3 regions of the Paenibacillus sp. JL3B1040 genome follow, and region 3 is predicted to be linked to each of the others. Evidence: predicted binding sites of a transcription regulator. Region 3 holds the regulator's gene; each other region holds the start of a gene.
The links. The regulator Rex, encoded in region 3, represses fermentation and respiration genes when NADH is low (regulators of the CRP and FNR family bind a similar motif). The targets are predictions, from matches to a motif close to TTGTGAAATATTTCACAA.

Region 1 (10,153 bases), 2.8 Mb from region 3:
GGAGTGAGATGTATTAAAATATGAATGCGGTTACAAATACCGAGAAAATAAACAAAAAGGGGAGGCAAAGCATGAAACGCATGAAACGTATGAAACACCTGTTGATCGGGATCTCTGCATTGCTGGTGATGACCACGGCCCTTACGGCTTGCGGAGGAGGCTCCAATAATGAGTCGTCCTCGAACACGACTACGCCTACGGAAACGAACACTTCCGCGGGGAAGGACAGCAAAGGTGAGAAAGTTACCATCAACCTGTGGAGCTTTACGGATGAAATTCCGAATATGACGACGAAGTATTTGGAATTGCACCCGGACGCGAATGTCGAGTTCAAAACCACAGTTATCGCAACAACTGAGGGCGCTTACCAGCCTGCGCTTGACCAAGCTCTGGCCGGCGGCGGCAAAGACGCACCGGACATCTATGCTGCTGAAGCGGCGTTTGTCCTCAAGTATACGCAAGGCGACGCTTCCGGGTATGCAGCGAACTACGCGGACCTCGGCTTGACCGACCAAATGGTTAAGGATGCGGACATTGCTCAATATTCCGTAGATATCGGCAGCAAAGAAGGCGAGCTGAAAGCTCTTGGCTATCAAGCAACTGGCGGCGCTTTCATCTATCGTCGTTCGATCGCAAAAGACGTATTCGGAACCGACGACCCGGCTACAATCAAAGGAGAAGTGGGTCCCGGTTGGGATAAGTTCTTCTCGGCAGCCGAGAAGCTGAAAGCGAAAGGTTACGGCATTGTTTCCGGCGACGGCGACATGTGGCACGCGATCGAAAACAGCTCGGACAAGGGCTGGATTGTGGACGGCAAACTTCATATCGATCCTAAACGTGAAGAGTTCCTTGATCTCTCCAAGAAGTTGAAGGACAACGGTTATCATAACGATACGCAAGACTGGCAGGAAGCTTGGTTCGCGGATATGTCCGGAACCGGCCCTCAACCGATCTTTGGTTTCTTCGGTCCTGCTTGGCTCATCAACTATACGATGAAAGATAATGTAAAAGACACGAATGGGGACTGGGCGGTTACTGAGCCGCCGACAGGGTTCTTCTGGGGCGGCACCTGGCTGCTGGCCAACAAAGACGTAGCGAAAGACGAAGCGAAGAAGCAAGCGGTTGCGGACTTTATCAAGTGGGTGACACTCGACACCTCCGAAACGGGCCTCCAATATCTCTGGGCTAACGGTACGATGAAAGAGGGCGAGCAAGGTACGAAGGATAGCGTAGCTTCCTCCGTAGTTATGGCGAAGTCGAATGGTGAAGTTCCATTGCTCGGTGGTCAGAACATGTTCGACGTGTTCGTTCCGGCTAACGCGAACGCTTCCGGTAAGAACTTGACCCAATACGACGAAACCATTAATAAACTCTGGCGCGATCAAGTTCGTGACTACACGGCGGGCAACAAATCTCGTGACGATGCGATCAAAACCTTCAAACAACAAGTCAAAGACCAACTTGGCATCGAGAGCGAATAAGCGATAAGCGGTAGATGCGAAGGGGCGGGGTGTTTCCCGCCCCTTTATACCCATTAAAAGAGGTGAAAACCATGCGCCACAAAGGCGTTAATTATTCGAGATACGGGTATTTTTTTTCCTTGCCCTTTATTTTGGTTTTTTTAGTTTTCTCGCTGTATCCCATCGTGTACACACTAGTCATCGGTTTTACGAATATGCAAGGCATCATCCCAAAACCGCTTGAAATTCTAGACAACCCTTTTCAAAACTTTAAAGATCTGATCTTAGAAAATGCTTCATTCAAGAAGTCCCTGGTTAATACGGGGCTGCTATGGATAACCAATTTCATTCCGCAGATTGGCTTAGCGCTCTTGCTCACCGCCTGGTTCACAAACAAGCGGCTTAACATAAAGGGACAAGGCGCGTTCAAGATCCTGCTCTATATGCCGAATATTATCACTGCAAGTACGATTGCAGTGCTTTTTAGCTCCCTGTTCGCCTATCCGATGGGTCCAATGAACAGTCTGTTTCAAATGCTGGGCTGGTCCGATGCGCCGATCTTCTTCCTTCAGGACAAGACGACGGCGCGGGGGATTGTTGCATTCATCCAGTTCTGGATGTGGTATGGGAACACGATGATCATTCTGATCGCAGGCGTTATGGGCATAAATCCTGCTTTATTTGAGTCCGCGGCAATTGACGGCGCGAACGGATGGCAAACGTTCTTCCGCATCACTTTGCCAAGTCTTCGCACCATCTTGCTCTACACGCTGATTACATCCATGATCGGCGGCTTGACAATGTTTGATATTCCGCAATTGTTCCTGCAAGGCGGACCAAGTGATGCTACCCTTACGACTTCCGTCTTTATCTACGCGCAAGCGTTCAAGGGCAGCTACTTGTTTAACAAAGCCGCAGCCGCAAGCATGATCTTGTTCCTGATCGCAGGGATTTTGTCCGCCGCATTGTTCTACCTCATGCGCGACCGGGATGCGGCCAAATTGAAGAAAGCACAGAAACAGCAGAAGAAGGCTGCCCGTGCAGCTCAAAGGGAGGTGTAAGCCGTGGAGAAAATTAAAGAGGGTAGTGTCGTCGCTCTAAGAGTGAACCGGACGATTATTTATATCGTCTGTATCTTGCTGGCTCTACTCAGCATTCTTCCATTCTGGATCATGTTTGTGAACGCCACGCGTTCCACGCCAGAAATCCAGAGCGGCCTCTCGTTGATTCCGTCCACCCATATGATGAGCAACTTACGGGTGCTGCTGGACAAGAGCTTCGACCCGATTCAAGGGTTCTTGAACTCTTTTACGATCTCGGCTTCCGCAACCATCTTAACGGTGTACTTCTCGTCCCTGACGGCATATGGCCTTGTCGCGTATAACTGGAAGTGGCGGCAACCGTTCTTTACTTTTATTATGTGCGTGATGTTGATACCGGCTCAAGCCAGCTCGATCGGTTTCTATCAGTTCATGTATAAATTACATTGGACCAATAACTTTCTTCCGTTGATTTTGCCGGCTATCGCCGCACCGGCTGTGGTGTTCTTCATGCGTCAATATTTGCTGGCTACGTTGTCGTTGGAGATCGTCGAGGCCGCACGCGTGGACGGTTCCGGCGAATTTAAAACGTTTAACCGGATTATTCTTCCGCTGATGTTGCCGGCCATCGCGACCCAGGCCATTTTTGCTTTCGTTGCGAACTGGAACAACCTGTTTATGCCGCTCATTTTGTTGACGGATAAGAGTAAATATACGATGCCGATTATGGTCAGCTTGCTGCGCGGCGATATTTACAAGACGGAGTACGGTTCAATATACATGGGGCTGGCTTTGACGGCTCTCCCGCTATTTATTGTGTACTTCCTGTTGTCCCGGTACATTATTGCCGGTGTCGCTTTAGGTGGCGTTAAAGAATAACCTGCGTTTTAGCGGTTTGTAATCCCCCCCCTTATAAATAGAGGCCTGTAGATTGGCTATGATGAGCAAGGGCTCATCCGCTAATCTACAGGCCTTTTGTCGCCCGTGTTAAACCGCCTTGCGGCGGAAATACAGCATGCCTGCCGTCAGGAACAGCAAGAAGCTGCCGAGGACGGTGATGAGCAGGCTCTCATGCGGCAGATTAAAAGCGCCATAATCCGCCTGCCCGCGCGGCATCATGGCGAGGAGCGGCTGGGCCCAAGGGTAGAAGGGGCCGACCTTGGCCGAGTTGATGATCAACAGATTCGGGATCGTCAGCGAGACGTTGACCGCCAGCGGGGCGGCGAAGCTGGACCACACCAACGAAATGCCGAGCTGCAGGGCCGCCAGCGGTAGGCAGGCGATCAGCCCGCCAATCAGGCTCGTGGCGATCATCCCCCAAGGAACCGGGGTGGCGATCCTCTGAATCTGAGCCACGACCAGCAGTGCGGCCAGGAAGAGCAGTTGGGAGACAGCCAACAGACCGACGACGACGGTAAGTTTGGCCATGTAGACCGCGCTGCGCGAGACCGGCAGCACCAGCAGTTGCTTCCAGCCGCCGCCGGTGTGCTCGTAGCGGCACAGGAATGACGGAAATAAGCCGGCCATGATCGGCAAGAACAATAACGCGTGCAGCATCGACATCGCGCTGATCAACAGCGGCCAGACTTCCGAGCCGGCGCCTTCCGGCAGTTCGACCAAGGCGCCGATTAGGGCGGACAAGGCCGGGCTGGCCAATAGGATCAGCCATAGGCGGGAGCGCGCCATTTTGAGCCGTTCCGCGGCCAGGACGTTCAGAAACGTCTTCATCTTAATCCACGTCCTTTCGGTTGAAATGAACCAGCCCGATGAGCAGGATCACGGCGCCGACGGCGAGGCCGGCCGCGACGAACCCTTCACGGTGCGGGCCTTCGAACCCGAATACCGGCCAGTTCAACGGAAACCACTCGGACAGGTTCAACGTAAACGGCGAAACGATCGAGACGGTTACGCCGAGGGATACCGGCAGCGACTGGTTGCGATAGGTGAGCGAAAGCCAGAGTTGCAGGGCCAGCAGCGGCAGCGCGGCAAAAAAGGGATAAAATCCGATGCGCGCCAAATCCGCGTAAGGGATCGCCCCGGTCTCGAAGCCGAAGGACAAGCCCAGGATCAGCGCCCCTGCCGGGAGCAGCACGCAGGAAACCGACAGCAATAGAAAGCACAGCAGAAACTTGGCGCTGAAGACGGCGGTCCGGGAGATGGGCAGGGCGAGCAACTGCTTCCAGGAGCTGAGCTGGTGTTCCACATTGGCTACCAGCGAGCTCACCAGCGTACATCCGAGGTACAGCGCGATCGGCACGAAAAAGGAAATGTTCTGCAGCAGACCGCCCCACGGATCCTCGGCGTATTGCTTCATCATCCAGTCGAAGCGCAGCCCGTAATTGAGCGCCTGCATGGCGATCAGCCCGAACGGCGCGAGGATGATCAGGAACCAGATGCCTTTGCGCCGGATCTTCAGGAAGTCGGCCGAGAGGGAGCGCAACATCATACCGCTTCCCCCTCCCCGATCACCTGCATGAAGATGTCCTCCAGCGATTTCTTCTTCTGCTCGACGCGGTAGATGGCATGTCCGTTTTCCACCAGCCGCTTGACCAGGTGGGCGACCTGGGCGTCAGCCATCCCGGGAAACGAGAGAACTCCGCTTTGCAGCTTGCCGATCGCGCCCAGGTCGCGGGCAATCCAAAGCGCCTCATCCGGCTCGGATACGACGAGCTCCATGTCGTGCGCCGATCTAAGCCGCAGATTGTCGATCGTATCCTGGAACACCAATCGCCCTTCGCGGATAATGCCCACCTTGCTGGCCATCTGTTCCATTTCCCCCAGCAGATGGCTGGAGACCAGCACGGTGATGCCGTATCGCTGCGGCATGCTCTTGATCAATTCGCGGATCTCGTGGATGCCGGAAGGGTCGAGCCCGTTGGTCGGCTCGTCCAGGATGAGCAGCTCGGGATTGCCGAGCAGGGACGCCGCGATGCCAAGGCGCTGCTTCATCCCGAGGGAGAAGCCCTTCACCGGCCGACGCGCTTCGCCGGTCAACGCGACGATCTCCAGCACTTCGTCGATCCGCGACTTCGGTACCTGCAAAATGCGGCGGATCGCCTCCAAATTGTCGATGGCGCTCAAATGCCCGTAGTAAGACGGGGATTCGACCAGCGAGCCGATGCGGCGCAGGATCGCCAGCTTGTCTCGGTGCAACTGGCGGCCGAAGATGTGGATCGACCCGGAGGTCGGCTGGATCAAGCCGAGCAGCATGCGGATGGTCGTCGTTTTCCCGGCGCCGTTCGGCCCAAGGAATCCGTAGATGTCCCCTTTGGCGATCTCCAGGTTTAAATGGTCCACCGCGGCGCGGCCGCGGTACGTTTTCGTCAAGCTTTCCGTTTGAATGATCATTTCACTCACGATTTATCACCTCGGAAATGATCATATCGCCCGGAGTTTAAAGGCAAAGCAGGGGGAAGTTTAAGATTGGTTTAATTTTGGGAGGGGAAAATATAGACCTTCGTCCCCGCGTCCGTGGATACCGTATCCCGGGTAAGCCCCATTTCCCGCAGCAGCAGGTCGACGATTTGCAGGCCGAGCCCTGCGCCTCCGGCCGCGGAAACGGCCTGCATCCCGGGGCCGCGGTCGCTAATCGCGAGGGCCATGATACCGCTGCGGGATTCTACCGTAATCCCGGCGTAACGGCCGGAACCGGCATGGCGGACCAGGTTCTGGAACAGGTTATCCAGCACGCGGCGGAAGCCCTGTGCATCAATGTTCCAGTATAGCGGCCGCTCCGGCAACTCGATATCGGCCGTAATCCCGGCCTTCTCCCAGACGGGGTACCAGGCGGCCGCGCTCTCCCGAACCAGCCGAAGTACGTCAAGCCGCTCCGGAGACATGGCATATCGCCCGCTGGAGAGCAGGTTGTACGACAACAAATGGTCCATCAGGCCGGACAAATCGCCGATTTTGGTCTCCATCAGGGCCAGCGATTGCCGGCCTTGATCCGTTAAGGGCTCCCGACGGAGCGAATACAAATGGCTGCCCAGCACGGTCAGCGGCGTACGCAGGTCATGCGACAGGTGGCTGATCAGGCTTTTGCGCAGTTCTTCTTCCTCGCTTTCGCGTTGGCGGCTGTCCTTCAGTTCGAACACCATATGGTTAAAGGCTTGCTCCAATCGACCGATTTCGTCCGCCCGTCCTTCCTGGATGGGCGACGGCAGCCCGTCGGGGCCGGGACGGGTCATGCCGGCCTCCAAGCGCAGCAGCCGTTTGCGGATATCGCTGAAGAACAGGTAAGACAGCAGCACGAACGCACCCAGCAGTATCGCCAGAAACACGCCGTAAAAACGGTTGTCGCTTTGCCGGTTCGCGTCTTGGACAATCATGAATTTACGCGGGAGCTCCAGCACCATGAAGCCCTGCTTCGCCTGCTCGTCCCCGCCAATGAAAGCGACCACCGTAAAAGGGTCGGCGTCCACGCGTTGCTTCATGAAGGCGATGGTGTCCTCCAAGCTCCACTGCTTCGGCACCGTCGCTTGCTCCGGCAGCTGCAGACGGGTCTTTCCGGCCGTGTCGACCCAATACAGCGCGGCGTCGGGATAACGCTGCTTCAGCTCCTTGAGCTTCCCGTCGATGGCTTCCGGAGAAGCCCCTTTCAGCCCGGCGGCAGCCTGGTGCCAGGTGGTTTCGATGTCGAGGCCCGTCCCGTAGGGGCGTTGGGTTTGCCCTAGATGTTCCGGGTTCATCAGCAGATTGACGCCCCATGACGCAAAGAAGCTAACCGGAATGAGGACGGGGATGAAGGCGAAGGCGAGAACCAAGATCAAGACGTAGCGCGTCAGCAGCGACTTGCGGAACCTGCGAACCGGACGGAATCTCATGCTCTCACCCGATATCCGATGCCGCGAATCGTCTCGATGACTTCGGGATTCGCGGCATCGCGTTCCAGCTTCTCGCGCAGGTGGCGGATATGAACCATCAAGGTTTTGTCCCCGTCCAGATAGGGTTCGTTCCATACCGCTTCATAGATCTGCTCTTTGGTCAGGATTTGCCCGAGATGGCGCAGCAGGTAGGCAAAAATATGAAATTGCTTACCGGTCAACACAATTTCTTCGCCGGTGTCCTGGTTGATGATCCGGTTTTCTTTTTCATACACAAGCAAATGCTTGAGACGCAGCGGTTCCGGGTCGGCGGAACCCCCGCTGCGGCGCAGCAGCACCTCGATCCGGGCCGCCAGTTCGTCCGGATGGAACGGCTTCGTCAAATAGTCGTCGGCGAACGCCAGTCCCTGCAGCTTGTCGTCGATCGAGGTTCGGGCCGACAGCATCAGCACCGGCAGCTCGGGGTACTGCTGCTTTAACCGTCCTCCTACGCTGAAGCCGTCCAGACCCGGAAGCATCACATCGAGGATGACAAGCCGGCAATCGGCGGCCTTCTCCACGGCCTGTTCGCCGCTCTTCAGCCAGGTGACGGCGTATCCGCGTTCCTGCAGGTTTGCGCTGACCCATTCTCCGATTTCGGGATCGTCTTCGATATATAGCAAGTTCGTAATAGGCATAGTGACATTCCTCCTGCTTCTATTTTGGCAAAAGACGGCGAAAAAAGAAACGGGAGGAACCCCAATTCGCTCGTTTTATTTGTGATTACGATCACAAGTCGGCCGTTTTTCCTGTGCTACGTTGTTCTTGAGAATGGTTATCAGCGAGAAGTGTCGGAACGAACCTGGGGGGACTCATATAAGGAGGGGTTGGCGATGAGCGAATTGATCAATAACCGGGAGTTTGGCGTACCGGAACAAAGCCGCCGGCAGCAATTATTGAAAGAAATCATTAAGGAACTGCATCAGGGCAAGAGCGTGGATGAAGTAAAGGCGCGGTTCGAGTCGGCGGTCGGAGACGTTACGGTCGCGGAGATTTCCGCGATGGAGCATGCGCTGATGGAAGAGGAGGGCATCCCGGTCGAGGAGGTTCAGCGGTTGTGCTCGGTGCATACGGCGATTTTCAAGGGCTCGATCGAGGAGATTCACCGCTCGTCCAAGCCGGAAGAGCAGCCGGGTCACCCGGTACACACCTTTAAGCTGGAAAATCGCGAGATCGAGCGGCTGGTTAATTTCAAACTGCAACTGCACCTCGATAGATACCGGAAGGAAGCGAGCGAGGAGCTGGTATTTAAGCTGTTGGAGGATTTAAGCCTGCTTATGGACCTCGACAAGCACTATAGCCGCAAAGAAAACCTGCTCTTTCCGTATCTGGAGAAGTACGGCATTTACGGCCCGACCAAGGTGATGTGGGGGGTAGATGACGGCATCCGCAGGATGATCAAGGAAACGAAGGGCAAACTGGCGGACGGCAGCGCGGACCAAGAGACGATCCTCATGGATCTCGAACGGATCATTAAGGAAGTTAACGAGATGATCTTCAAGGAAGAGAACATTTTGCTGCCGATGGCCCTTGAGAAGTTAACGGAGGACGAATGGGTCAGCATCGCCAGGGAAAGCGATCAAATCGGCTTCTGCCTGACGGCGCCGGAGCGCGAATGGATCCCGGAACGCGTGCCGCTGCAGGCCTCCGGTGCGGAGGGGGAAGAGGCCGCCGAAGCCGGGGGAGCTGCGCCGGAAGGGAAAGGCGTCCCGCAGGGCTTCGTCAAATTCGAGACCGGCATCCTGTCGATGGAGCAGTTGGAGGCGGTGATGAACCATCTCCCGGTGGACCTGACGTTTATTGACGAGAACGATGTCGTCCGGTATTTTTCCCACGGCAAGGAACGGATATTTGCCCGGACGAAGGCGGTCATCGGCCGCACCGTTCAAAATTGCCACCCGCCGCAAAGCGTTCATGTCGTCAACCAGCTGTTGGAGGACTTCAAGGCGGGACGGAAGGATGTCGAGGATTTCTGGATTCCGGTGAAGGACAAATTCGTGTATATTCGTTATTTTGCCGTTCGCAGCGAGACCGGCCGTTATTTGGGAACGCTCGAGTTTACGCAGAACATCGCTCCAATCCGCGAGCTGGAAGGGCAAAAACGGATTTTGTCTTAGGCCCGGATAAACGCTTTATCGTTGTCTTCGGTTTACCTGCCTACTTTCGGCGTTCGCATTTGCGAATGCCGTTTTTTTGTGGGATATCCGGTTGGCGAACGCTCACTCTGTGATCTATGTCATTTACTGAAATCCCTTATATCTACTGGGGTTCCCGATTCTTCCCTTCTCTTGACCGAACCGAAGGGTTCGCTTATAGTTGGTACGTAGGAGAAACTACTTGCGAAGGCGTTTTCAGTCATGGCGCGGGCAGCGCGGTGATGGATCGAGAAAGGCCTTTTTGCACGTATGGACGCGTAAATCTATTATTTAAGAAAAAGGTGGCTTGTGAACATGTCTGAGAAAATCTACATTGGCGTTGACTTGGGCGGTACGGCAGTCAAAGTCGGCATTTGCAATGAAGAAGGCCAACTTCTTCATACGTATGAAGGCCCGACCGAAGTCGAAAAAGGCCCGGATACGATCGTCGCGAACATCGAGAAGTACGTTCGGCACGTCGTGGAGGAATCGCCGTTCGCCTGGGAGCAGGTGGCAGGGGTAGGCGCCGGTGTGGCCGGGTTTACGAATGTCCGCGAAGGGATCATTATCTTGGCGCCGAATGTAGGTTTGAAGGATTTTCCGATTCGCGAGATTTTGGAGCAGCGACTGGGCAAGCCGATCAAAATAGACAACGA
Region 2 (10,153 bases), 190 kb from region 3:
CGCCGAACGATTCGCATGCCGAAATCACGGTCGCTTCGCTGGAATCCGGCCGCCATGTCATGTGCGAGAAACCGATGGCCAAAACGGCCGAGCAGGCCCGCCAAATGCTGGATGCCGCCAAACGCACAGGCAAGAAGCTGACGATCGCTTACCAGAACCGTTTCCGCAGCGACAGCTTGTACTTGAAGGAGCTGTGCGAAAATGGCGAGCTGGGCGACATTTATCTTGGCAAGGCGCTGGCGCTTCGCCGCCGGGCGGTGCCGACGTGGGGCGTGTTCCTGGACGAGGAGAAGCAAGGCGGCGGTCCGTTGATCGACATCGGCACCCACGCATTGGACCTCACCTTGTGGCTGATGAACAATTACGAGCCGAAGAGCGTCACCGGATCCGTCTTCCACAAGCTCGGCAGCCGCGAGAATGCGGCTAACGCGTTCGGGCCCTGGAATCCCGAGGAGTTCAAAGTGGAGGACTCCGCCTTTGGCTTCATTACGATGAAAAACGGCGCGACGATTATCCTCGAATCGAGCTGGGCGCTGAACGTCGTAGATATCGGTGAAGCCAAAACACTGCTGTGCGGGACCGAAGGCGGGGCGGATATGACGAACGGCTTGCGCATCAACGGAGAGAAAATGAGCCGCTTGTATGAAACGAAGATCGACCTGGGTTCGGGCGGAGTGGCCTTCTTCGAAGGCAAGCAGGAAACCGATGCCACGCGCGAAGCGAGAGCCTGGGTGCAGGCGGTTCTCGAGGATAAGGAGCCGCTCGTGAAACCGGAGCAAGCGCTCGTCGTCACGGAAATCCTGGAAGCCATTTACGAGTCGGCGAGAACCGGAAAAACGGTTTATTTTGATTAATTACGGGAGGGACCTGGGATGAAATTAGGCGTATTTCTCGTATTGTTCGGAGGACTCCCGCTGGAGCAGGCACTGGATAAGGCAGCCGCGCAGGGACTGAAGGCGGTAGAGATCGGGACCGGAGGGTATCCCGGCAACGCGCATTGCAATCCGGATGTGCTGTTGGAGAATCCGGCGGCGCGGGCGGAATTCAAAAAGGCGGTGGAATCGCGCGGGCTCATGATCAGCGCGCTGAGCTGCCACGGCAACCCGTTGCATCCGCAAAAGGCGGTTGCCAAGCAGTTCCATGACGCCTTCGTCAAAACCGTCCAATTGGCCGAATTGCTGGAGGTTCCGGTCGTCAATACGTTCTCCGGCTGCCCGGGCGACCATGAGGACGCGAAATACCCAAACTGGCCGATAGCGCCATGGCCCAACGACTTTCAGGAAATCCTCGATTGGCAGTGGAGCAACAAGGTGATCCCGTATTGGACGGAAATGGGACGTTATGCGGCGGAGCATCACGTAAAGATCGGCCTGGAGCTGCACGGCGGATTCTCCGTGCATACCCCTGCCACGTTGCTTCGCCTGCGCGAAGCGGCCGGCGAGGCCATCGGAGCGAATCTCGACCCAAGCCATATGTGGTGGCAGGGAATTGACCCCGTGCAGGCGATTTCCGTCCTGGGCCGGGCCGGCGCGATTCATCATTTCCACGCCAAGGACACGACGATCGATTCGGTGAACGTGAACCGGTACGGATTAACGGATATGCAGCCTTACACGAACATGCAGGATCGGGCTTGGCAGTTCCGCACCGTCGGTTACGGCCACGATTTGAAAACCTGGGCGGATATCCTCAGCGCTCTGCGCCTGTACGGATACGATTACGCCGTCAGCATTGAGCATGAGGACGGCCTGATGTCCATCGACGAGGGATTTACGAAGGCGGTACGCAACCTTCAGCAAGTGCTTATCGAGGATTCCGCCGCCGAAATGTGGTGGGTATAAGTTACCATCAGCGTAATATACTATATTAGCGGCCGCCGCCTGGGCGGTCGTTTTTTTAAATGGCCCCGGTACCCCCTTACTTTCCAAAGACAAATGTGCTAATATGAAATATACTAACAAAATGTAAGTTTTAAGCCTTTAGGCGGGCAATGATAACGAGGTGAATTTTATGGATGAGCATTCTCATGCGATGTGTCCGCGGTTTGAATCGGCTTTTTCGTTTCTGGGCAAGCGCTGGAACGGATTGATCATCAATACGCTGATGAGCGGGCCGAAACGATTCAAGGATATTTCCAATCAGATTCCTTCCATGAGCGATAAAATGTTGTCGGAGCGGATGAAGGATTTGGAATGTGAAGGGATCTTAATCCGTCACGTTTATCCTGAGACGCCGGTTCGGATTGAATATGAATTGACCGAGAAAGGGCAGGCGCTTCGTCCGGTGATGGATGAAGTTCAAGCCTGGGCGACCGAGTGGATCAAGTGATCGGCATGCCGTTACCGGCGAGCGGGCGGCATGAATACAATAGAAAGTGGGTGTACTTGTGGCTGAGGTAATCGTTATCGGAGCAGGACCAGCGGGAGCCAGCGCGGCCCTTTTCTTGGCCAAAGCGGGCAAAGAAACGCTCGTTCTCGACAGCAACGCCAGCATGACCAAACGGGCATGGATCGAAAATCATTACGGCGCGAAGGAGATTTCCGGACCGGATCTGTTGAAGATCGGGCGGGAGCAGGCGGAGAAATTCGGCGCGAAATTCATTGAAGAAAAAGTGACGGGCGTAGATACCAACGGCGGATCGAAAGTGACCGTCAAGACCGAATCCGGCCGCAGTTACGAAGCGTCCCATATCGTATTGGCCACCGGCGCGTTAACCGATCTTGCAAACGCTATCGGCTTGGAGCTGAAGGAAGGCCGCGAACCGAGAATCAAAACGGTGATCGCTACGGACGGCGAAGGCCGTACGAGCGTTCCGCGCGTTTGGGCGGCGGGAACGGTAGCCGGAGTAAGCGTGCATACGATCATCACCGCCGGCGACGGCGCGAAGGTGGCGATCGAGCTGATCAGCGAGCTGAACGGCGAGCGCTACGTGGATCACGACGTACTTAAGTAATAAATATGAACATACGGAAGGCCTCCTGAAAGACAGGGGGCCCTTTTTATGCGGAAATCAGGTGTGCGGCGGCAAAGTGAGTGCAATCTCAGTTCGGCCGCCGACGGAATAATATTGAGAACTTGCGCCTTGTCCGGTATCCTTAAGATAAGGAATATTCTTTTGCCCGGTTTGGGACAATGTTATCAGAAAGGCGGGGCGGCAATGCGCAAAAGATGGCGATGGCTTGTTGGATGGATGGCTGGAGTAGCAATAGTCGTGTCGGCGTGCGCCCAAGGCCAAATCACCGATCAACCGGCGCCGGCGGAAACGCCGAGAACCGAGACGGAGCAGTCCCACGATATCACGCTGACGATTGACGGAGGCAACTTTATCCCCGATGTGACGCGCAGCCTGCATTACGATTATATGGATGGGCTAACGGCACGCCGTGCACTGGAAAGCAGCGGGATCGTCAGATTTACGGAGGATCGATCGGCGATTCAGTCGGTCGGGGAAGTATCGCTGGACTCCACGCTGGAATGGGGCACCCGGCTGAACGAGAAAGAGCTTGCTTCCGACAGTTGGGATCAAGAGCTGCGGGTCGGCGACAAGCTGCTTGTCTATGTCAAGACGATCGATAGCTATGAGGCGATCCCGCAGCAGGCGTCCTTGCTGTTGATTATCGATGGCGGAAACCAGAAAAAGTATTTCGTCAATAAATACGACGATAACACCACGGTCAGGGATCTTTTGAATCGCAGCGGCTTCGTTCAGTTCAATTCCAACAACAAATCCATCGTATCGGTTGGCGGTTATGCGCCTCAGGAGAATGAACAATGGATTCTGAAGGTGAACGGCAAGAAATTGCTGGATACCGGGCTGGAGATGAGATTGAAGCCGCAGGATAACGTGGAAGTGGTCTTGAAGCAGAAATAAATAAAGCAAATCTAACTGATGAAATCCGCTTTTCCGGTATAACCGGGATTGCGGATTTTTTCAATAGGTTCAGTAAAATAGTTATGACAAAAGTTTGTGTAAATTTTCACAATTAATGTGAATGCAATCACAAGTTGCCTTCAATTTAAAATATATACTTGAAGCATCACTTAAAAATTGAAATATCGTGAATACACAAGAGACCCAGGTACTTATTGGAGGAGGCGTTACGAACATGGGAACTGACAGAGAGAAACTTGTCGTGATCGGTAACGGAATGGCCGGCATTGGTACGGTCGAGCAAATTTTAAAATTAACTTCGAAATTCGATATCACGGTGTTCGGGAGCGAACCGCATCCGAATTATAACCGGATCATGCTGTCGTATGTATTGGAAGGCAGCAAAACGTTGGACGACATCGTGCTCAATGATTTGAACTGGTACAAGGATCAGGGGATCACGCTGCACATGGGGACCGCCGTGGCGCGGATCGACGCGGAAAGCAAGGAGGTCGTGACCGAGAACGGGCGACGCGTTCCTTACGATAAGGTGTTGATCGCGACCGGATCGACCTCGTTTATTTTGCCGATCCCGGGCAGCGATAAGGAAGGCGTCGTTGGCTTCCGCGACATCGCGGATTGCGAACAAATGCTGCAGGCGGCCAAAACTTGCAAGAAAGCGGCCGTTATCGGCGGCGGTCTGCTTGGTTTGGAAGCGGCCAAGGGACTTGTGCAGCTCGGCATGGACGTGACCGTCGTGCACTTGATGGAGGATCTCATGGAGCGTCAGCTCGATCACCAGGCGGCTGCGATGCTCAAGGCGGAGCTGGAGCGCCAGGGCATCAAATTCAAGATGGGCGCGCAAACGACGGAGCTGCTGGGCGGCCGCCGGGTCGCCGGGTTGCGCTTTGCCGACGGCACGGAGCTGGAAGCCGAATTCGTCGTGATGGCCGTAGGGATCAAACCGAACGTCGCCGTCGCCAAAGCCAGCGGACTCGAAGTCAACCGCGGGATCGTTGTCAACGATTATATGCAGACGTCGCTGGAAGGCGTGTATTCGGTCGGCGAATGCACCGAGCACCGCGGTATCTGCTACGGCTTGGTGGCACCGCTGTTCGAACAGGGGATGGTGCTGGCCAAACATATCAGCGGGGTGGAAACCGCCCCTTATGAAGGCTCGGTCGTATCGACCAAGCTGAAAATTTCCGGCGTGGACGTCTTCTCCACCGGCGAGTTTATCGACGGGCCGGAGCATACGGTGATCGCCAGCAAGGACGATTGGAAACGCACGTATAAGAAAATCCTGCTGAAGGACGGCAAGCTGGTAGGGGCAGTTCTATTTGGCGACGTCTCGGATTCGGCCGAGCTGCAGAAGCTGATTAAGCAGGGAGCGGTGATGACCGACGAGCTGTACGAGTCGCTGATGGGAGGCGGATGCTGCGGTGGCGGAAGCAAGAAGAAGGCATCGGTCGAAACGATGAGCGACGATGAAATCGTCTGCGGCTGCAACGGGGTCACCAAAGGCACGATCGTCGATTGCGTCGTGAACCAGGGCATGACGACGGTGGATGAGATCAAGGCGCGCACCGGGGCAACCCGTTCTTGCGGCGGCTGCAAACCGGTCGTCGAGCAAATCTTGCAATACGTGCTTGGCGACGGCTTCACGCAAACGGCAAAGCAGGGCATTTGCGGCTGTACTTCGCTGAGCCGCGACGAGATCGTAGCGGAGATTAAGGCAAAAGGCCTGCAGACGACCAAAGAAGTCATGAACGTGCTTGGATGGTCGCAACCGGAGGGCTGTTCGAAATGCCGGCCGGCCATCAACTACTACCTGGGCATGATTTATCCGGATACGCACGAGGACGAGAAAGCGTCGCGGTTCGTGAACGAGCGGATGAATGCCAACATTCAAAAGGATGGCACGTATACGGTGGTCCCGCGGATGTACGGCGGCGTAACGACGCCGGAAGATCTGAAGAAAATCGCGGATGTTTCCCTAAAATACGATGTCAAAGTGGTGAAGGTCACGGGCGGGCAGCGTCTCGACTTGATCGGCGTGAAGAAAGAAGATCTGCCTAAAGTTTGGGCGGAGCTGGATATGCCGTCGGGTTATGCTTACGCCAAATCGCTGCGTACCGTGAAAACATGCGTCGGTTCGCAATTCTGCCGCTTCGGCACCCAGGACTCGATGGGCATGGGCGCGCTGCTGGAGCGCAAATTCGAGCGGCTCGACTTCCCGGCGAAATTCAAGATGGCCGTTAACGGCTGCCCGCGCAACTGCGCCGAATCGTGCACCAAAGATATCGGCATCGTCGGCAACGATGGCGGCTGGGAAATCTTCATCGGCGGCAACGGTGGGATCAAGGCGCGGCTGGCGGATTCGCTTTGCAAGGTGAGAACCGATGAAGAGCTGATCGAGCTGTGCGGCGCAATCATGCAGTATTATCGCGAAACCGGCAACTACTTGGAGCGAACGTCGGAGTGGGTGGAACGGATGGGACTTGAGCACATCCGCTCGGTTGTGGTCGACGACATCGAGAATCGCAAAGCGCTGATGGAACGCATTGAAATTGCCCTGAAGCAAGTGACGGATCCATGGAAAAAAGTGCTGAACGACGATGAGCAGCGCGGCAAATTGTATCATTCGCTAGAAATGAGCAACCGGCTGTAACGTCAGTAGTCTTAAGCGAAAGGGGTTATGGAGCATGAAGATGGAGTTGTGTGGCGAAACGTTTTATCCTGTTGGCGCCCTGGAGGATTTCCTGCCGCAGATCGGGCGCGTCGTGGAGCTGGGCGATCGGCAGATCGCCGTGTTCCGTACGTCGGATGGCCGCGTGTTTGCGGCGCTCAACCAAAATCCGCATCCGAAGGGCGGTCCGTTGGCCGAGGGCATCGTGTCGGGCCATTATCTGTACGATCCGCTGTATGATTGGAAAATCGACCTGACTACGGGGCTGGTTCAAGCGCCGGACAACGGCAAGGTGCCGATGTTTCCGGTCAAGGTGGAGGATGGGCAGGTTTTCGTGGCCGCAGCCGAGCTGCAGCAAGCGTAGCGGCGTCCGAGTGAAGAGCGCGGTGATCGGAAGGTCGCCGCGTTTTTTTGTAGAGCATGGGCAAATTGAATTTAGGGGAGGAACGCGGATGTTTACGCCAAATGTGGAAGCGATCGTGGAAACGGCGGTCAAAAAAAAGGAAAAGATGAACGAAAGTCTGCCCAGATACTTTGTGTCGGCGATGCTGGCGGGCGCTTACGTCGGCTTGGGCATCATTTTGATCTTCAGCATCGGCGGGCCGCTGGCGGCGGTCAAATCGCCGTATCAGACCATGCTGATGGGAATGTCCTTCGGGCTTGCCCTGACGCTGGTCGTTTTCGCCGGCTCGGAGCTCTTTACCGGCAACAATATGTTTTTTACGGCAAGCACGCTGGCGAAGCGGACGACGATCGGCGATACGGCCAAGAACTGGACGATCGTTTTTCTCGGCAACCTGGCGGGCGCGCTGGTACTTTGCCTGCTGATCGTGGGCAGCGGTTTGTTCAAGACGGCCGCGCCGGAGCATTTGATCTTTGCCGCTTCGGCCAAAAAGATGGGCGCACCGGTAACGGAGCTGTTTTTCCGCGGCATTTTGTGCAACTGGCTCGTTTGCCTGGCATTGTGGATGGCAAACCGGACCAAGGAAGACATTGCCAAGCTGGTCCTGATCTGGTGGTGCCTTTATGCGTTCATCGCCAGCGGTTACGAGCACAGCGTGGCCAATATGACCTTGCTCAGCTTGTCGCTGCTCTTGCCGAATCATCCGGATACGGTTACGTTTGCCGGCTGGCTGCACAACATGGTGCCGGTCACGCTAGGGAATATGGTTGGCGGCATCGTGTTCGTCGGCATGGCCTACTGGTTTATCTCGCCTGTACGCAAGAAGGCGTAGAGCATTCAGTTGCACAACGTACTCCTCCTCCGAAGTTCGTCCGACAGTGACGAAGCTTGGAGGGGGAATTTGCTATGCGAGAAAAAGAACAAAGCAAAAAACCGCCCGACAAGGAAGGGACGGTTCGATTCGCCGGAATTAGCGCGGATTTGACTTGGCTTTTCGTTTAGATGCGGCAAATTTCGTTCGGGCACAGCTCACAGTGGCAAATATCCTGCAGCATCACGAGGTCTTTGATCACGATCATGCCGTTTTCGTATTCCAGGGCGTCCTTCTTGCGCAGGTCGCTCAGCATGCGATTGACGCTCTCGCGCGTTGCTCCGATCATGTTGGACAAGTCGGTATGAGTGATCTTCTTGTTGATCAGAATCGTGTCCCCGTGTTGTTCGCCGTACGTATTGCTGAGGCGAATCAACGTCGAACACAGCGCACCCGGTTTGCCGTACATCATCAAATCGCGGAATTTTGTCTGAGTCAAACGGTGGTGAATCCCCATCCACTTCATGAAATCGATGGCGAAATCGCAATGCTGGCAGATCATGATTTCCAGATCCTTCTGTTCGATGACGCCGATTTCGCAGTCTTCGATAACTTCGGCCGTGAAGCTGTGCTTCGAGCTGAAGAACGGATCGGCTTGACCGACCATGTCTCCGCGTCCATACATGTAAAGGATCAGTTCCTTGCCTTCATCCGTAGATTTGGTCAGTTTCACGCGGCCGCGCTTGATATAGAACAATTTATCGGAAAAGTCCCCTTCCCAGAACAAATGCGTCCCCTCGGGATAGGCTTTGTCTTTCATCGTAACGAGAAGGCGATTGAAGTTTTGCTCTGTAAAACAGCTCGTATTGCCGCGGGGCAGGGTGGCATTTACAATTTCACTCATCATCGATTTCCCCTTTGTACTCCAAATTTTTCTGAAAATTTTAAATTAATTATAACTCGGTTTTTCAGTTTTTTGGGGGCCGTAAAGCCCGAAAAAGTGTCGAAATTTCAACATTGTGAGAAAATTCACTTTGTCAGACGATAAAAATGAGCTATGGCATGCGTAGGATCAAGGACTTTTTAACCAAAAAAACAGGACAAGAATGTTCGCACAATGTAAAGTATATATGAAAATAAAATCATGGCAAGTGAAAACTTTCAATTTTCTTTAAAGTATGTGAAAAAATTCACTATGAAAAGTCAAAGCCCTGTGCTATGATCAAGACATAAAGAGAAGCGCACAAGCTTCATAAGGATTCGCTTGCAAGTGAAAACTTTCACTAATGCAAAACGATGATTACCCGCACCGCAGGCAAAATCCTTAACCCAAACTAGGAGGATGAGAGAGATGGCCGTTAAAAACGAAGTGGCTCCCAAAGCACAGCCGACTGCACAAGATTACATTCAAACCTTGATCGACAAGGCGAAGAAAGCTTCCGAAGCCTTCATGAGCATGGATCAGGAGCAAATCGACAACATCGTGCAAGCCATGGCTTTGGCCGGGCTCGACAAACACATGCATCTTGCGAAACTGGCGATTGAAGAAACGGGCCGCGGGGTGTACGAGGACAAAATCATCAAAAACATGTTTGCGACCGAGTACATCTGGCACAGCATCAAGTATGACAAAACGGTTGGCGTCATCGAGGACAACGACTTTGACAGCTTTCAGAAAATCGCCGAGCCGGTTGGGATCATTATGGGGATTACCCCGGTCACGAACCCAACGTCGACCACTATCTTCAAATCCTTGATCGCCATCAAAACTCGCAACCCGATCATTTTCGGTTTCCATCCGTCCGCTCAAGCCTGCAGCACGGAAGCCGCTAAAATATTGCTCGAGGCCGCCGTTAAACACGGGGCGCCGGCCGACTGCATCCAGTGGATCGAAAATCCTTCCATGGACCGCACGAACGCGCTGATGAATCACCCCGACGTCGCCTGCATCCTGGCTACCGGCGGTTCCGCGATGGTTAAGGCAGCGTATAGCTGCGGCAAACCGGCCCTCGGCGTAGGCCCCGGCAACGTGCCTTGCTTCATTGAGAAGAGCGCCGACCTGGATCAAGCGGTCAACGATCTGATCCTGTCCAAAACGTTTGACAACGGCATGATTTGCGCATCCGAACAAGCCGTCATTATCGAAGAGCCGATTTTCGACCAAGTGAAGAAAAAAATGATCGCCAACGGCTGTTATTTCGTGAACAAGGATGAAGCGGCCAAGCTGACCGCCGGAGCCATCATCGCCGACAAATGTGCGGTGAATCCTTCGATTGTAGGCCAATCGGCCGTGAAGATTGCGGAAATGTGCGGCATTGATGTGCCGGCCGGAACGAAAATCCTCGTTGCCGAAATCGAAGGCGTAGGTCCGAAATTCCC
Region 3 (10,153 bases):
GCATGCGCTGCAGGGGAACCGCTCGTTCGGGCGGAGACTGAAGCTGCTCGAATCGACTTCCTCCACGCAGGAGGAAGCGCGAAAGCTGGCGGAGGAAGGGGCACCGCACGGCACGCTGGTGCTCGCCGAAGAGCAGACGGCGGGGCGCGGGCGGCAAGGCCGGCGCTGGTATTCGCCGCCCGGCAAAGGAATCTGGATGAGCCTTCTGCTGCGGCCGGAACGGCAGCCTTTGTCGATCGCCCCCCAGTTGACGTTGCTTGTTGCGGTGGCGGTGTGCCGCGCCGTGCGCAAAGTCGGCGGCGTGGATGCCGGGATCAAGTGGCCTAACGATATTCTGGTCGACGGGCGCAAGCTGTGCGGCATTCTCGTCGAATCGGTGGCCGAAGACGAACGGATTCGTTATGCCGTCGCCGGCATCGGCATCGACGTGAACCTGAAGGCGGACGATATTCCGCAGGAGCTAAATCCTATCGCTACGTCGCTGTCGCTGGAGAGCGGCCGCCGCATTGATCGAACCGAACTGATTGGGGCCGTTCTGAACGAAATGGAGCAGCTTTACGAGCTATACACGCAGGAAGGTTTTGGGCCGGTCGGCCATTTGTGGGAGGCGCTGTCGATCACGCTGGGCCGGGAGATCGCTGTTGATACCTCGAACGGGGTGCTGAAAGGCAAGGCAACCGGCTTGGATGCCAGCGGCGCATTATTGCTCCTGGATCAGGCTGGACAACCTTTCACGATTTTCTCTGGAGAAGTACAACTTGGCGGATGAAAATGTTAACGTAATTTGTTATACTGAGCACAGGAGGCGGTATCGGCATCGTTCCGAACGGCACTCCGGGCGCTCGTCGGAGGTATGGAAGTGAATGTTCACGAAGTCGCCCGACTTTTTGAACAGCCACGATCAAGTTGCGTTGGATTCTGCTCTGAGCCGTAAGAAGGACCGAGACAGAAGAACGAGGAATGAACTCTTCTTTGAACTTCGGACCTTTTTAGTGCCAAACTAAAAGGTTTTTTTGTTGTGCGCGTTTTTTCAAGGCTCGCACACGCCCAAACCGAAGGAGATGAATCAGATGGCAAGTAAACAGGCATTAAACATCGTCAAAATGAAAAAAATGAAGCAGGACGGCATTCCGCTCGCCATGATCACCGCGTACGACTATCCGTCGGCCCAACTGGCCGAGGAAGCGGGCGCGGATCTGCTGCTGGTCGGCGACTCCCTGGGGAACGTGGTGTTAGGGTACGATTCGACGATCCCCGTGACGCTGGACGATATGGTGTACCATTCCCGTTCGGTCGCACGTGGAGCGCGGCATACGTTCATCGTCACGGATATGCCGTTTATGACGTATCACGGGAGTATCGATGAGACGTTGCGGAACGTCCGCCGCTTGATGCAGGAAGGCCATGCCCATGCCGTCAAAATGGAAGGCGGCGCTGAAATTGCCGGGGCCGTACAGGCCATCGTACACGCTGGCGTCCCGGTACTGGGACACATCGGATTAACGCCGCAGTCTGTCAACCAGATCGGCGGTTATCGGGTGCAGGGCAAGGACGCGGCGGATGCCAAACGGCTGATGGAGGACGCCAAAGCGCTGGAACGTGCCGGCGCCTTTGGCATCGTGCTGGAGCTGGTTGCCGAAGAAGTGGCGACGGCGATCTCCAAGGAGCTGTCGATCCCGACCATCGGCATCGGAGCGGGACGCGGCTGCGACGGCCAAGTGCTGGTGTATCACGATGTGTTGAAATATACCGCGGATTACCGGGACAAAAGGTTCGTCAAAACGTACGCCGATCTCGGGGCGCAGGTGCGCCGCGGCATCTCGGAATACGTCGCCGACGTCAAAAGCCGCTCGTTCCCGGCGGAGGAGCATGTTTTCCGTGCGGATCAAAGCGTACAGGAATCCCTCGGCACGCTGTACGGCAAAGGAAAGGTGGAAGTCCGGTCATGATGACCTTTACGAATATACTCCCGCTCCGTGAACGGCTGAAGGAAGCGCGGTTCACGGCGGCGAGAGACGGAAAAGCAATCAAAATCGCGCTCGTGCCGACGATGGGATATTTGCATGAGGGGCATGCCAGCCTGCTGCGCAAGGCACGGGCGGAGAATGATCTGGTGGTGCTCAGCATTTTCGTTAACCCGATCCAGTTCGGGCCCAACGAGGATTTTGAACGCTATCCCCGCGATCCTGAGAAAGACCTGGCCTTGGCCGGGCGGGAGGGCGTCGATTTCGTCTTTCTCCCCAGCGTGGAGGAGATGTATCCGCAGCCGACGCGAACGAATATTAAGGTCGCCGGTTTGACGGACGTCTTGTGCGGCGCGTCGCGGCCGGGCCATTTCGACGGCGTCACGACCGTCGTCGGCAAGCTGCTGCATATCGTCCAGCCGGACCGGGCTTATTTCGGGCAAAAGGATGCCCAGCAGGTGGCGGTCATCGCGCAGATGGTGAAGGACTTGAATTTTGACGTCGAAATCATCCCATGCCCGATTGTGCGTGAGGCCGACGGTCTTGCGCTCAGCTCCCGCAACGTATATCTCAGCGCGGAAGAACGGAGGGCGGCGCTGGTATTGTCCCGCAGTCTGCTTGCGGCGCAGGCTAAGGCCGATACGGAAGCCAACATAACCGCAGGAGAGGTGCTTGCCGAATTGCGCGATTCGATCGGGGCTGAACCGCTTGCCGTGATCGATTACGTGGAGGTCGCCGAATTTCCGGGGTTGACCGCGCTGGCGGATGGAGAGCGGCTCGACGCCGCCGGTCGCCGGAAAGATGTGCTGATCGCCGTGGCTGTGAAGTTTGGCAACACCCGGCTGATCGATAACGTTATTTTGACGAAGAAGGTGAACGACTGATGTATAGAACGATGATGAAATCGAAAATTCACCGGGCGACCGTGACGGAAGCCAATTTGAATTACGTCGGCAGCATCACGATTGACGAGGACTTGATGGAGGCGTCGGACCTGTTGGAAAACGAGCAGGTGCAAATCGTCAACAACAACAACGGCGCGCGTCTGGAAACTTACGTGATTCCGGGACCCCGCGGCAGCGGCGTCATCTGTTTGAACGGCGCGGCAGCGCGGCTGGTGCAGCCGGGAGACAACGTTATCATTATTTCCTACGCGCAGCTGTCGGCTGAAGAGGTACGCAGCCATAAGCCGACGGTCGTATTCGTCGACGAGAACAACCGGCCGGTGGAGAAGGCCCATCAAGAACTCCACGCCATGATCCGCTAAAGCTGTAGTTCAAAAAGGCCTCTTCGGATCACGAAGCGGACTCGGGGAAGCGGGCTCGGCGTCGAATCTTGAATTCAGCCGGGCCCTCCGTTGCTCACGTAGCCTCCAGCTACGCTGCGCTACTCGATCCCTAGCTTCATCCAACCTTCTCGGTGCTCCGAACCTGCCTTTTTGAACCTTGATTGGAAGGGGGAGTTCAAAAAGGCCTCTTCGGATCACGAAGCGGACTCGGCGGAGCGGGCTCGGCGTCGAATCTTGAATTCAGCGGGCTCTCCGTGTGCTCACGTAGCCTCCAGCTACGCTGCGCTACTCGATCCCTAGCTTCATCCAACCTTCTCGGTGCTCCGAACCTGCCTTTTTGAACCTTGATTGGAAAGGGTAGTTCAAAAAGGCCTCTTCGGATCACAAAGCGGACTCGGGGAAGCGGGCTCGGCGTCGAATCTTGAATTCAGCGGGCTCTCCGTGTGCTCACGTAGCCTCCAGCTACGCTGCGCTACTCGATCCCTAGCTTCATCCAACCTTCTCGGTGCTCCGAACCTGCCTTTTTGAACCTTGATTGGAAGGGGTAGTTCAAAAAGGCCTCTTCGGATCACGAAGTATGGCTAAGAAGTAAAGCGGCGCCGAATCTTGAATTCAGCCGGGCCTTGCCATCGAAAAGTGTAATTCCTCCCTGCGGGAATGAAATTCGGCCCCAAAACAAAAAATGAACGTAAGGCTCGGACTGATTTCATTTTCGTTTGGGGGGATGCGAATGATGTTTCAGCATGTGTTTGCGGAAATGAATGAGATGTTGGACGAAATCACACGGAAATATCCCTTGGCCGGCAACGCCCAAAAGCAGGAGCTGGCGAAGAAATGGAGCCTGCTTCAGCATATGAGCGACGGCATCATCGAGGAATGGCTGTGCTTCGAGGAGAAGATGGGGTATTTGCGCCACGCGTTCGGTAGTCTGGAGCCCAAGGAGACGCCCGATCTTCCCGAACTGGATGCCCCCGCCTTTATCAAGGGGCAAGGGTATTACAAGCTGCTGATGTTTCCCCAGGCTTTGGCGCAGTTTGAGCTGGTTATGCAGCAGTTTCCGGGCAGCGTGTTAACCCGAACCTATTTGGGGATGTGCCACCTGCACCTGGAGCAATCCGACAAAGCCGCCAAGAATTTCTGGCTGGTGCTGGAGAAGGCGGCGAACCAACGGCTTCGTTCGATCATTTATAACGCGCTCGGCTGCATTGAGGCGCAGAAGGGCGTTTTTACCAAGGCAAAAGAATACTTCAAGTTGGCTCACCACAGCGATCCGTCCTTGCCCGAGCCGCTGGCCAATTTGGAGGCGTGCACGAACAGCACGGGGAAACTGCATTACGGCCCGGAATTGACTTCTTTATTGTAGGTTTTCATCGTATGATCGCCGCACTTGTTTACGGTTTGATACATGAAGCGATGCGAATTTCCGCTCAAAGCGGCGCATCGCTTGTTTTGTTTTGTGATTTTTATTACAGATACCGTTTGTATTAATTTTCAAATCGGCTATCTTCTGTTATGCTGTAAAGAGAATGGAATGAAGGGACAGCTAATAGCAATGAAATACGCGGTGCTTGATTTTGAAACGACGGGTAACCAGTCCTCCGATGAAATTATTCAAGTGGGACTTGCCATTATAGAACCGGATAGGACGATTTCGCAGGTGTATCGTTCCTTCGTCAAACCGGGCATTCCGATTCCTTCTTTTATTACGGGATTGACGGGAATTACCGAGGAAGACGTCAAGGATGCGCCGGAGCTGGACGAAGTGATGATGGAGATGGTTCCGCTCCTGAACGACGTCGTCTTGGTCGGGCACAATGTTGCGTTTGATTTCAATTACCTGCAAAGCGCTTTGGACAAAACGGGTTATTTGCCGTTTACCGGCCGCATCCTGGATACGATGGATTTCTTGAAAATCCTGTTTCCTTCGCTGACTTCGTATCAGTTGGGACTGGTGGCGGCGGAGTTTGAAGTGAAGCATGATCGTCCGCACCAGGCGGACAGCGACGCGCTGGCAACGGCGCTCATTTTCCTGAAATGTCTGGAAGAATGCGCGCAGCTGCCTCTCCTGACATTGCAACGATTGGCCGATCTGTTCGCCGGTGAGGACAGCGATCTGGGTTGGTTTTTTGACGCGATGGCACAGGAGAAGGAACTTGAGGCGCTGCCAAGCGAAGACGGCTTCGTATACTACCGCCAATTTGCTTTGCAGGTCGAGGATTGGCTGGATATTGAGGCACCGCGGGATGCTGCGGATCGAAATCCGCTGGCGGACGTAAATTTCGAGCAGTTTATGGAACAGGTCCGGGAACGGCTGAGGGAGCGTTTGCCGCAATACGAGGAGCGGGAAGCCCAGAATATGATGCTGAATGAGGTCATGCGGGCCTTCGAGGAAGACAAGCATTTGCTGGTCGAAGCCGGGACGGGGACCGGGAAATCCTTGGGTTACCTGCTGCCGGCCATTTACCACAGCGTCAAAAACGACGAGAAGGTGATGGTCAGCACGCATACCATCAACCTGCAGGAGCAGCTGCGGGAGCGCGATGTGCCGCTGTTGACGGAGGTCGTGCCTTTTCCTTTCCGCGCTGCCGTATTTAAAGGAAGGCAGCATTATTTGTGCTTGCGCAAATTTGAACATAAAATAACTAGGAAAGACTTCACAACGCCTAAAGAAGAGGTGATGACGGCCGCGCAAATGGTCGTGTGGCTGACGCAAACGGCAGACGGTGACGACGAGGAGCTGAATCTCGGAAACCGCGGCGGCGATTTCTGGGAGACGGTGGCCAGCGAATCGGATTCTTGCCTAGGCCGTTCCTGCCCTTGGTTCCGCAAATGCTTCTACCATCGCGCCAAACACGAAGCCGGGGTGGCGGACGTGGTCATCACGAACCACTCGAAATTGTTTACGGACATCCAAGCCGGTCACCAACTGCTGCCGGGCTACGAGCGCCTGGTCATCGATGAGGCGCATCATTTGGAGGATGTGGCCGGCAAGCATCTTGGCATTCATATGAAATATTTTACGGTCGTCCATACGCTGACCCGGTTGTTCAAAGACAGCAAGACGGGGCAACTGGCGAATCTTCGGAGCTCGCTTGAGGCGTCAGCGGCGGAGAAAGCTTCGGAATGGTGCTCGGTGATCGACGGCATTTATCCGACGCTGGTGGATGTGAAGGAAAGCTGGGACAAGCTCAGCGAGTTGCTGTTCAGTTTGATGCCGGACCGCAGCGACGCGGCGCCCGGCGATCCCGGTCAATTCGTGTACCGGCTATTACCGGCCCGTAAGCCGAAGGAATGGGAGGTGCTCGCCGCGCTTGAGAACCAGATTTATGTGGGGCTTGGCGATGTGCTGCGCAAAGGGGAGCGTCTCTTGTCCGACATTCGGGAGGAGCAGGACGATTATGCAGCGGAGAGCTTGCTTACCGACATCAGTGGTCTGTTCAAAGATTTGGCGGGAGAACGGGAAGCTTTGCGTTTCTTCATGAAGCTGGACAACCAAGACACGGTCTACTGGATGGAAGCCAACGGGAACTACCGCAGCCGTTCGCTGCAAATGTACGCGGTGCCGATCGACGTCAGCGCCCAGTTGAAGGAATTTTTCTTCGACCGGAAAAAAAGCGTCGTCATGACGTCCGCGACTTTGTCGGTCGATAAGTCGTTCCAATATATGATCGAGCAGTTGGGCTTGACCGAGGCGGCGGAAGAGGACCGGCTGATCACGGCGATGTTGCCGTCCCCGTTCAATTACCGGGATCAGGCGCTGCTGGTCATTCCGCGCGATTTTCCGAGCGTGAAGGGCAGCGTGGGGGACGACCATTTCATCCTGACACTGGTGCAGTCGCTGGCCGATGCTGCCGTGGCGACGCAAGGACGGATGCTGGTGTTGTTTACGTCCTACCGGATGCTGAGACAGGTATACGATCCGCTGAAAGAGCTGCTTTCGGCAGAGGGAATCACCGTCATCGGTCAAGGGATGGACAGCGGCAGCCGCACCAAGCTGACCCGGCGCTTCCAGGGCCAAAACGCATCGGTGCTGCTGGGGACGAGCAGCTTCTGGGAAGGGGTGGACATCCCGGGCGAGGCATTGACGAGTCTGGCGATCGTGCGCCTGCCTTTTCAGCCGCCAAACCATCCGCTGGTGGAAGCCAAAAGCGAACGGCTGCAGCGGGAGAAAAAAAATCCGTTCATGAAGTTGTCCGTCCCGCAAGCGGTTATCCGTTTCAAGCAGGGCTTCGGACGGCTCGTTCGCTCGTCGCAGGATCGGGGCATCGTAATCGTGTATGATACCCGCATCCTGGAATCCTATTACGGGAAATACTTCTTGTATTCATTGCCGGGTCCGAAGATGGAGCATATGCCGATGAGCCAGATGGTGCCACGCATCTCGGAATGGTTGAATCCCGATGAATAAACCGTTTCATATCTTGGTTTGAAGAATAGGGGGAACGAAGTATGAAGTCAGAGAAAATTTCGGACGCCGTCGTCCGCAGGCTGCCGGTTTACCTGCGCTTTTTGAACGAACTGAGCCGCCGCGAGGTCCCGACGGTATCATCGCAGGAGCTGGGGCAAAAACTCGATCTGAATCCGGCGCAAATCCGCAAGGACTTGGCTTATTTCGGCGATTTCGGCCGAAAGGGCATCGGTTACGACGTCGCTTATTTGATTGAAAAAATTCAGCAAATTCTCAACCTGGACCAGCAGATCAACGTGGCGCTCGTCGGTGCCGGTAACCTGGGCCAAGCCTTGTCGAATTATAACGCGTATCTGAAGGATAATATGAAAATCGTCGCGGTGTTCGACGCCTCGCCGGCGAAGATCGGCACCCAGATCAACAACATTACGATCCAGCCGATCGAGGAACTGGTGGATACGGTCAGAAAGAACAACATTCGCATCGGCATCATTACCGTGCCGGATACGGAAGCCCAGCGCGTAGCGGACGAATTGGTTGCCGCCGGCATTGGCGCGATTCTGAACTTCGCACCTACGATTCTGAAAGTTCCGCCGGAAGTGCGGATCCATGCCGCCGATTTCACCACAGACCTGCTCAGTTTGGCGTATTATCTGGAGAACGGAAAGGAACAAGCATCGTATGAGTCGTAAATGGTTGATCAAGAACGGAACGTTTGCCGTACTGGAAACGAATCGTCCCGTGATTCACGGATATATGCTCGTTGAGGGCGACACCATCACCTATATCGGCGAAGCGCGCCCGGAAGGTGTGGAAGGCGCCGAAACATTTGATGGCAAAGGGATGTTGTTCCTCCCTGGACTGATCAACACCCATGGACATGCAGCCATGTCGCTGCTTCGCGGCTACGGGGATGACATGGTGCTGCAGACCTGGCTGCAGGAAAAAATGTGGCCGATGGAAGCCAAGTTTACCGCCGCTGATATCTATGCCGGTACGGCATTGTCTGTCCTGGAAATGCTTAAGGGCGGCACGACAACGTTCCTGGATATGTACGATCATATGGACGAAGTCGCCAAGGTCGTGGAGGAATCCGGCATTCGCGCCGTGCTGATGCGCGGAGCAATCGGGTTATGCTCACCGGAGGAGCAAGAGCAGAAGCTGAAAGAAGCGATCGCGTTTGCCCGGAACTGGCACGGTAAAGCGGAAGGCCGCATCACCACGATGATGTCGCCGCATGCGCCCTACACCTGCCCGCCGGCTTTCATCGAGAAATTCGTGCAAGCCGCGCATGATCTGGACTTGCCGATGCACACGCATATGTCGGAGACGCGTGCCGAAGTGGAGCAAAACGAGAGTGATTACGGCGACCGTCCTGTGGAACATTTGCGGAAGCTGGGCATGTTCTCGCGTCCGACGCTGCTCGCCCATGCCGTGCATTTGACGGACGAGGAGATCGACGTTTTGGCGGCGCATGACGTTGCGATCTCGCATAACCCGGGCAGCAACCTGAAGCTGGCCAGCGGTGTGGCTCGCGTGCCGAAGCTGCTGCAAAAAGGCGTGATCGTCTCGCTGGGGACGGACAGCGCCGCCAGCAACAACAACCTGGACATGCTGGAGGAGATTCGCTTGGCCGCGCTGATCCATAAAGGCGTATCCGGGGATCCGACGGCGGTGCCCGCGTTGGAAGCGCTCAAGATGGGGACGGAATACGGCGCAAAGGCGGTCTTTTTGCCGAATACCGGGAAGCTTGCGGCAGGCATGAAGGCGGATTTCATCGCCTTGAATACGGAGCAAGCTCATTTCCTGCCTAAAACCGATTTCATCTCCCACACCGTTTATTCCGCCGGACCCAAAGATGTGGAGCATGTATGGGTGAACGGAAAACAGGTCGTCAAACACGGAGCCTGCCTAACGCTGGATGAGGAGCGTATCCGACATGACGCGCAAGCGGCATTCGAGGGACTGCTGGCTCGATAATGTTGTGCAAGGCATCCCGTTTGATCGACTGATATGCATTGAACGGGCGGTTTCCTGAAGGTGGCTGCCTGCTTAGGAAGGGGAAAGGAAGAGAAGGTTGAGGAAGCGAACGAAGTGGATTCTGTTGTCCATCGTGATCCTGTTGATCGTGCTCCTTGGGCTTAACCGGTTTTATATCTACATTCATGAGGATACGTGGAGAGCCGAAAGAGCCGCCATCCAGCAGGCGAAACAGGAGACGAACCTTGTTCGGGGCGACGAGGTGTGGAAGTCGGTATGGGATGAAGTCACCTGGGTCGTCCAGGGGGAAGACGATTCCGGCCGCAAAATGATGGTATGGCTGCGGGAAGGACAGGATCCCGAGGTACGCTTATTGTCGGAAGGAAAGTCCGAGCAGCAGATCCGCGCGATCATCAAACAATCGCTGCCGGACATTCGGGTTGTCCGATTACTGCCGGGGATTTATAATAACCAATTGGTCTGGCAGTTGTTCTACAAGCAGAAGGACCATCA

Region 1: ACZF99_RS00985 (DUF438 domain-containing protein) is a predicted target of Rex. The motif match lies at 8,080-8,097, and genes of this name have one in related genera.
Region 2: nirB (nitrite reductase large subunit NirB) is a predicted target of Rex. The motif match lies at 3,966-3,983, and genes of this name have one in related genera.

Annotation. Positions count from the first base shown of each region.
Region 1 is NZ_CM169317.1:201,167-211,319, forward strand. Features, by position in the region: gene ACZF99_RS00945 (ABC transporter substrate-binding protein) at 72-1,481, shown strand; gene ACZF99_RS00950 (carbohydrate ABC transporter permease) at 1,553-2,521, shown strand; gene ACZF99_RS00955 (carbohydrate ABC transporter permease) at 2,525-3,379, shown strand; gene ACZF99_RS00960 (ABC transporter permease) at 3,488-4,228, opposite strand; gene ACZF99_RS00965 (ABC transporter permease) at 4,230-4,946, opposite strand; gene ACZF99_RS00970 (ABC transporter ATP-binding protein) at 4,943-5,857, opposite strand; gene ACZF99_RS00975 (sensor histidine kinase) at 5,929-7,323, opposite strand; gene ACZF99_RS00980 (response regulator transcription factor) at 7,320-8,000, opposite strand; gene ACZF99_RS00985 (DUF438 domain-containing protein) at 8,196-9,479, shown strand; gene ACZF99_RS00990 (ROK family glucokinase) at 9,813-10,153, shown strand, end outside.
Region 2 is NZ_CM169317.1:3,449,052-3,459,204, reverse strand. Features, by position in the region: gene ACZF99_RS15675 (Gfo/Idh/MocA family protein) at 1-854, shown strand, start outside; gene ACZF99_RS15670 (sugar phosphate isomerase/epimerase family protein) at 873-1,841, shown strand; gene ACZF99_RS15665 (winged helix-turn-helix transcriptional regulator) at 2,011-2,328, shown strand; gene ACZF99_RS15660 (FAD-dependent oxidoreductase) at 2,387-2,953, shown strand; gene ACZF99_RS15655 (hypothetical protein) at 3,191-3,871, shown strand; gene nirB (nitrite reductase large subunit NirB) at 4,107-6,542, shown strand; gene nirD (nitrite reductase small subunit NirD) at 6,577-6,924, shown strand; gene ACZF99_RS15640 (formate/nitrite transporter family protein) at 7,013-7,795, shown strand; gene ACZF99_RS15635 (Crp/Fnr family transcriptional regulator) at 7,962-8,678, opposite strand; gene adhE (bifunctional acetaldehyde-CoA/alcohol dehydrogenase) at 9,126-10,153, shown strand, end outside.
Region 3 is NZ_CM169317.1:3,263,150-3,273,302, reverse strand. Features, by position in the region: gene ACZF99_RS14725 (biotin--[acetyl-CoA-carboxylase] ligase) at 1-769, shown strand, start outside; gene panB (3-methyl-2-oxobutanoate hydroxymethyltransferase) at 1,071-1,949, shown strand; gene panC (pantoate--beta-alanine ligase) at 1,946-2,848, shown strand; gene panD (aspartate 1-decarboxylase) at 2,848-3,231, shown strand; gene ACZF99_RS14705 (hypothetical protein) at 3,983-4,615, shown strand; gene dinG (ATP-dependent DNA helicase DinG) at 4,805-7,660, shown strand; gene ACZF99_RS14695 (redox-sensing transcriptional repressor Rex) at 7,702-8,352, shown strand; gene ACZF99_RS14690 (amidohydrolase) at 8,342-9,640, shown strand; gene ACZF99_RS14685 (cell wall elongation regulator TseB-like domain-containing protein) at 9,738-10,153, shown strand, end outside.